3 regions of the Vreelandella sp. H-I2 genome follow, and region 2 is predicted to be linked to each of the others. Evidence: predicted binding sites of a transcription regulator. Region 2 holds the regulator's gene; each other region holds the start of a gene.
What was found. The regulator FNR, encoded in region 2, switches genes on or off when oxygen is low (the NO sensors DNR and NnrR bind a similar motif). The targets are predictions, from matches to a motif close to TTGATNTANATCAA.
Positions count from the first base shown of each region.

Region 1 (2,270 bases), on a different contig from region 2:
CATGTGTTTGGGCGTGCTTTTTCTCGCCCTAGGCGACGCCGTTTCCAAATGGTTAGGCGAAGTGCATTCGCCGCTGCAGATTATTTTCTTCCGCGCTTTAGTCTCATTGCCATTGATTGCGCTGCTTGCCCATTTTGCCGGCGGTTTGCGTAAACTGCGTACCAAGCGGCCGGGTGTGCATCTTCTGCGCGGCTTAATCTATACCGCTACCATGGTCTGTTTCGTATTAGGGTTAACGCTTTTACCGCTGGCAGAAGCCACGGCCATTGCCTTTGTAGCACCGCTGTTTGTGACCCTGCTATCGGTACCATTATTAGGTGAGCGTATTGATCCACCCGTGCTGATCGCTTCGTTAGTCGGGTTTGTTGGCGTGCTGATTGTCGTCCGTCCTAATGGCGATGCGTTTCAAGTTGGCGCATTAGTATTAGTGGGGGCCGCACTGTTTTATGCACTCATGATGATTACCGCCCGTCGTTATGGCGCTCGTGAGCATCTATGGGCAATGCTGTTTTACATGACCTGTGTGCCGCTTATCGTGACGGCCGTAACGTTGCCTTGGGTGTGGCAGGCCCCTCAGCCTTGGCATTGGGTGGGGTTTTTCGCATCTGGGGTGCTTGGGGTCGCGGCCACCGCCTTTATTACCTTGGCTTTTCGGTTTGCGCCCGCGGCCATCGCTGCGCCGTTTGATTACACCGCCATGCTCTGGGCGGTACTGCTGGGCTGGTGGTTCTGGGGCGAAATGCCGGATCTCTGGGTCTGGGTAGGCAGCGCCTTGATAATGGGCAGCGGGTTAGCGGTGGCATACCACGATCGAAGCACGACCCTCAAGCGCCGTCCGACGGCTTAAAACGCCACCGAACAATTACTTTTTGATCTACGTCATCGAATTGGTCAGCTGGCCCGGACAGCGAGCTTGGGCTGGTTATAATCCAGCCTTTTCGTCGCAGCACGCTGCGTACCATCGTCCTGATAACGGTGACTGTTGATGCAAGCCCCCGAACGACTCAAGCAAGCTCCCGAACTGCTTTCCCCTGCGGGTACCTTCAAGAACATGCGTTACGCGTTTGCCTATGGCGCCGATGCGGTGTATGCAGGGCAGCCGCGCTATTCACTCCGGGTGCGCAACAACGATTTTAAAATTGATAACCTGCATCGGGGTATTGACTACGCCCACACGCGAGGCAAGCAGTTTTACGTTGCATCCAACCTTGCCCCGCATAACAGCAAGCTAAAAACGTACCTACAAGATATGGAACCGGTGATTGAAGCTGGCCCCGATGCGCTGATCATGTCGGACGCCGGTTTGATAATGATGGTGCGTGATCGCTGGCCGGATCAAGTGATTCATCTGTCGGTACAGTCAAACGTCGTTAACTGGGCCGCTGCCAGGTTCTGGCAGCGCCAGGGCATTAGCCGCATTATTTTATCCCGGGAGCTATCATTGGAAGAGATCGGCGAAATACGCGCCGAGTGCCCGGATCTGGAGATTGAAACGTTTGTCCACGGTGCGCTGTGTATCGCCTATTCGGGGCGCTGTCTGCTGTCGGGGTATTTCAATCATCGTGATCCCAATCAGGGCACCTGCACCAATGCTTGTCGCTGGAAATACAACACAGTGGCCGCAAGCCACGACGATAAAGGTGACTTAATACCTGCTCAGGACAGCGGCCCGGCTGTTGCCGCCGATCAAAATGAGCTCTCGGCACTGATTGAAGATGTTTCCCGCCCTGGCAAGCTGATGCCCGTGTATGAAGACGAACACGGTACCTATATCATGAACTCCAAAGACCTGCGAGCGGTGCAGCACGTGGCTCGATTGACGCAAATGGGGGTAGCATCGCTAAAGATCGAGGGGCGCACGAAATCCCATTATTACGTCGCGCGTACCGCGCAAGTTTACCGGCAAGCCATTGATGATGCCGTTGCGGGGCGTCCTTTTAATCGGGAGCTAATGGATGAGCTTGAGAACTTGGCCAATAGGGGATACACCGAAGGCTTCTACCAACGCCATGTTCATGGTGAATTCCAAAATTACGAGCAGGGGCATTCTATTGGTGTGCATCAACAGTTCGTCGGTGAAGTGTTGGGGTACGACTCGGCGCGTGGAACCTTGGAAATAGAGGTTAAAAACCGCTTCGAGGTAGGGGATAGCATGGAGCTGATGCTGCCCGGGGGTAATCGCCGTTTTGTGCTCACACATATCGAGAACCAGCGGGGCGAAGCCCTATCAGCGGCACCGGGCTCTGGGCACCGTGTGCAAATCCCCGTGC
Region 1 covers NZ_JBRAMC010000006.1:124,902-127,171, forward strand. The annotation lists gene ACUVOF_RS15750 (DMT family transporter) at 1-847, shown strand, start outside; gene trhP (prephenate-dependent tRNA uridine(34) hydroxylase TrhP) at 986-2,270, shown strand, end outside.
Region 1: a site for FNR is predicted at 870-883, ahead of trhP (prephenate-dependent tRNA uridine(34) hydroxylase TrhP). Genes of this name have one in related genera too.

Region 2 (2,270 bases):
ATCAGCCTGGGCGTGCAGGACTTAAGCCCGCTGGTGCAGAAAGCCATTAATCGCATTCAGCCTCGGATACTCACCGAAACGCTGATGGATGAAGCGCATCGATTGGGTTTTAGGTCTTTGAATCTTGATTTGATTTATGGCCTGCCGTTTCAAACTGAAAAGAGCTTTGCTGACACCTTGCGCCAGGTAATTGAGCTGAACCCCGCACGGCTTTCTGTGTTTAATTACGCCCATATGCATGAGCGCTTTCCCCCTCAGCGGCGCATTAATGTCGATGACTTGCCAGGAGGCGAAGAGAAGCTGGCGATTCTTCGTACCACTATTGAAATGCTCACCGCGGCGGGTTATGTGCATATCGGTATGGATCACTTTGCCCGTACTGACGACAGCTTAGCCGTTGCCCAGCGTGAAGGCTCGCTACAGCGTAACTTTCAAGGCTACTCCAGCCACGCCCAGTGTGACTTAATTGGTCTTGGCGTTTCGGCGATTTCTCGCATTGATGATATCTATGCGCAAAATCCTAGTGATCTGACACGCTACGAAGCGTCGCTGGATCAGGGGCAGCTTGCCACGGTGCGTGGCATACGCTTAAGCGATGACGACCTGATCCGGCGGGACGTGATTGAGCGGCTGATGTGCGATATGCGTATTGATTTGGCCACGGTTAGTCAACGCTGGAACATTGATGCTCCGCGCTACTTTGCGCCAGCACTTGAACATCTGCGAAGCGCCGAGCAAGATGGTCTGCTAACGCGAAGCGGCGATCAACTAAGCGCTACCCCCATGGGCCGACTGCTCATTCGCCATATAGCGATGGCGTTTGATGCTCACCTGCCGCAGCAAACGGGCCAAGGCTACTCAAAGATTGTTTAATAATCTTTAAGCAGGCATGCCATAGCGACTATAATAAGTAAGGTTTTTCTAATCGATAAGCGGCACTCACTTAAGGAGCAACGCATGCTGGAATCCATGAGCCCCAGACGCTCGCTACTCCACGAAGCTCGCTGCCAAACCTGCAGTTTGAGTTCACTGTGCTTGCCGCTTGCCCTTGAACTGGACGACATGGGACAGTTCGATGCCATTATTCGCCGCCGTGCGCCGCTGAAAAAAGGCGCGCTACTGTTTCGCCAGGGAGATGCCTTTACCAGTGTTTATGCGGTACGTTCGGGCAGCCTTAAACAAGTCACATCAGAGGGGAACGGCAGCGAGCAACTGACCAATTTCTATCTACCTAGTGAATTGGTCGGGCTGGATGGGATTGATGAAGAGCACTATCCCGGGAGCGTAATCGCCCTGGAAACGACCACGGTTTGCGAAATCCCCTTTGACCGCCTGGATTTACTGTCAGAAGAGCTGCCCGAACTACGTGGCCAGTTGTATCGCAGCATGAGCAAAGAATTACGCGACGACCGGCGCATGATGCGCCTGTTATCACGTAAAACCGCCGACCAGCGGCTGGCAAGCTTTTTGATTACGCTTTCAGATCGTTTTCGTCGGCGGGGTTACTCGCCTTACAGCTTTCGACTTTCAATGCCCAGAGCTGATATCGGCAACTACCTCGGGCTGGCGGTGGAAACGGTCAGCCGCATCTTAAGCCGCCTTCAGCAGCAAAATGTAGTGGCGGTTTCGGGGCGAGAGGTTAATATCCTCGACATGCAGCGTTTGATAACTCTCACCGAAGAAGAACAGCAAACGGTTAGCTGACGTTAAACGCCTGGATTCGCCCGGCCAGTAACTCTGCCTGCTTGGCCTCTAAACCTGCAAAATCGAACAGATTGCGGTCTGCCAGTTGGGAAGGCGCGATATTAGTGACGGCTTTAAACATGCTTTCCAGGCGGCCGGGGAACTTTTTATCCCATTCAGCGAGCATCTCTTTTACCACTTGGCGCTGCATATTAGGCTGGGAACCACAAAGATTGCAGGGAATAATCGGGAATTCCATCAACCGAGAAAACTCGGCAATATCCGCCTCTTTACAATAAGCCAAAGGCCGAATGACGATATTCTTGCCATCATCGGAGAGCAGCTTGGGCGGCATCGCTTTCAGGTTGCCCCCAAAGAACATATTGAGAAACAGCGTTTCAAGAATATCTTCGCGATGGTGACCCAAAGCAATTTTATTGGCGCCTATCTCTTCTGCAAAGCCATACAGCGAGCCGCGCCGCAGGCGTGAACAGAGCGCACAGGTGGTTTTGCCTTCTGGGGTTTTCTCCTTTACAACCGAGTAGGTATCACGTTCGACAATATGATATTCAACGCCCTGCTTATCC
Region 2 covers NZ_JBRAMC010000002.1:168,820-171,089, reverse strand. The annotation lists gene hemN (oxygen-independent coproporphyrinogen III oxidase) at 1-873, shown strand, start outside; gene fnr (fumarate/nitrate reduction transcriptional regulator Fnr) at 958-1,704, shown strand; gene ttcA (tRNA 2-thiocytidine(32) synthetase TtcA) at 1,697-2,270, opposite strand, start outside.

Region 3 (2,270 bases), on a different contig from region 2:
CGAATGCGGCAACTCGCCCCCATGATATGCCAGGCTCCGATTCTACGCTGCGCTAATTCTATCCTGCCAGGGCTAACCCACTAGCTTAAAGCGGCCGGCCAAATAGCCTGCTGCAATCAATGTTAGCGTTAGTAGCGTCAGGGCAATGAAAATGCCTTTCCAGGCAGGCGTAGCAGCGCGCAAATTAAGATAGACCATTAGTACACGGTGGGCTTTGAAACCGGTTGCCACTAATACCAGAGCAACTGACCATAGGGGAAGTGCCTGCCAATCACCGGTTTGGTCTAACCGGGCTGAAACCATGGAAACGCCGGTCAATACCATTAGCATGGCCCAAGTAATGAGTAGGCGTCGTGTGCCGGGTAGTGCTGTCATCGTTACCTCTTTTACTATCATCTAAGTAGATAGATCAGCGGATAAAGCAGGATCCAAATAAGATCAACCATATGCCAGAAAGCTGCTGCCGTTTCCACGTTCTCGGTGGAAGTCCGCCAGCTCACCAAACCCAGCAGCAACAACCCGAACACCACATGGGCGAAGTGAAAAGCGGTCAATCCATAATAAAAACCAAAAAAGGCATTCGTTTCTGGCGTTAGTCCAGCACTAAACTTACTCGTATATTCAAAAACCTTGATCACACAGAATAGTGTACCTAGCAGTATCGCGGCACCTAACCACTGTCGGCTGCGCTGTCGTCGTTCGGCGCTTATTGCCTCAACGGCAAAGGCCACGAAGAGTCCACTGGTCAATAGCACCAGGGTGTTGAGGCCGCCCAATACCGGATCAAGCTGCTGTTGTGAGGCATTGAATAGCGCGGGGTCAAGGGCGCGTTGACCGGCGTAGAGCGCAAAAAAAGCAGTAAAAACCAACATTTCGCTCAGAATCAAGACCCACATTAATGGGTTGCCGGGCAGTGCTGATAGGGGCCCCCATCCAGGGTTGGGCAGTTCGCGATTCATTAATTCTCCACGCTGGTAGCACTGGCCGGGTTTCACATGGATCTCGGGCTGAAAAATATCAATCTATTAAGTTGTATATTATATACATGTTAATATCGAATCAATATTTTGTCTCCTTGATATATGTCAGTACGAAGCGCCATCGCTGCGCTTAGCATATGTTGGATGAAATTTGCCCCTGTTACCTTTACCTTGGAGAGTTCGTCATGCCGCTGCCACCTTTTCCTGTTTCTCTGCCGTCTGCTGCATTGCCTCTTTCTGCTACGCCTAGTCGCTTTATTCGTCTTGTAGACCCTCGGGTTCCTTTTGTTTTAAAACAACACTTAGTCGAACCCATGCTCAACCGTACTTTTGCCACACCTCTCAAGGAGGGCGAATTCGATGCTTTAGAAGGGCGGCGTATCACTCTGGTTATCGACGATTTAGGAGTGACGCTAAGCCTGACACTAGAGGCTAGGCGCTTAATATTATGTTCTGAAGAGGGCGAGGCGACCATTCGAGGCGGTTGGCGTGAATTTCTGTGCCTTGCTACGCGCCGTGAGGATCCCGATAGCCTTTTTTTTCAGCGTCGCTTAATAATCGAAGGGGACACCGAGCTGGGATTGACGCTAAAGAATCTATTGGATGGTTGCGAAGAAGGCCTTGCCCAGGGGCGTTTGGGTGAACTATTACTCGGGCTAGAAAGCCTGACGAGGAGAAAGTAATTTGAACACACCCAGCAGCCATGGCATTTAATCGCCAGCTCCGGCATAAGCGCCGAAGCCAGCCATTATTAAGATGTACCGAGTACGCGTTGGGTAGAAGTGTTCGTTACGATGCACCTATGGCAATAAGGACTTAATGATTTTCTAGGTGCATCAATGAGAGCCAGTATTCGTACAAATGACACCAAGTAAACCCTAGGTCATTCAAAGGTGGCACAAACGGGCGCTTGGTCTTCCGGAGTAAGTTGTACTACCTCATTCATATTGTCGCTGATTTCGGCGAAGGCAAAACGCCATTGGTGATCAACATTAATCGGATCACACACCCCTTCGCTGCCGTTACTCTCACCAAAATTAGAATCTATCCAATAATGAACGTCATAGAGCTTTCCTGCTTCAAGTATGTCCGAAAACTGAAAAACGAAGGCAGGCTCCTCGGTCCCTGAAATAGTCGCTGACTGCTTGGCCACCACTTCGTTGGCATGGACATCCACAATGGCGGCGTGAACACTATTACCTTGATGTGGGATCAAAAAGGTGCCATCGCCTTGAAATGTCAGGTCATAGCTTTCATTTGCCTGCGCTTGTGGGACGGCGAGGCATAAAG
Region 3 covers NZ_JBRAMC010000003.1:332,367-334,636, forward strand. The annotation lists gene ACUVOF_RS09475 (hypothetical protein) at 1-56, shown strand, start outside; gene ACUVOF_RS09480 (cytochrome C oxidase subunit IV family protein) at 73-375, opposite strand; gene ACUVOF_RS09485 (cytochrome c oxidase subunit 3 family protein) at 393-959, opposite strand; gene ubiT (ubiquinone anaerobic biosynthesis accessory factor UbiT) at 1,166-1,663, shown strand; gene ACUVOF_RS09495 (hypothetical protein) at 1,864-2,270, opposite strand, start outside.
Region 3: a site for FNR is predicted at 1,076-1,089, ahead of ubiT (ubiquinone anaerobic biosynthesis accessory factor UbiT). Genes of this name have one in related genera too.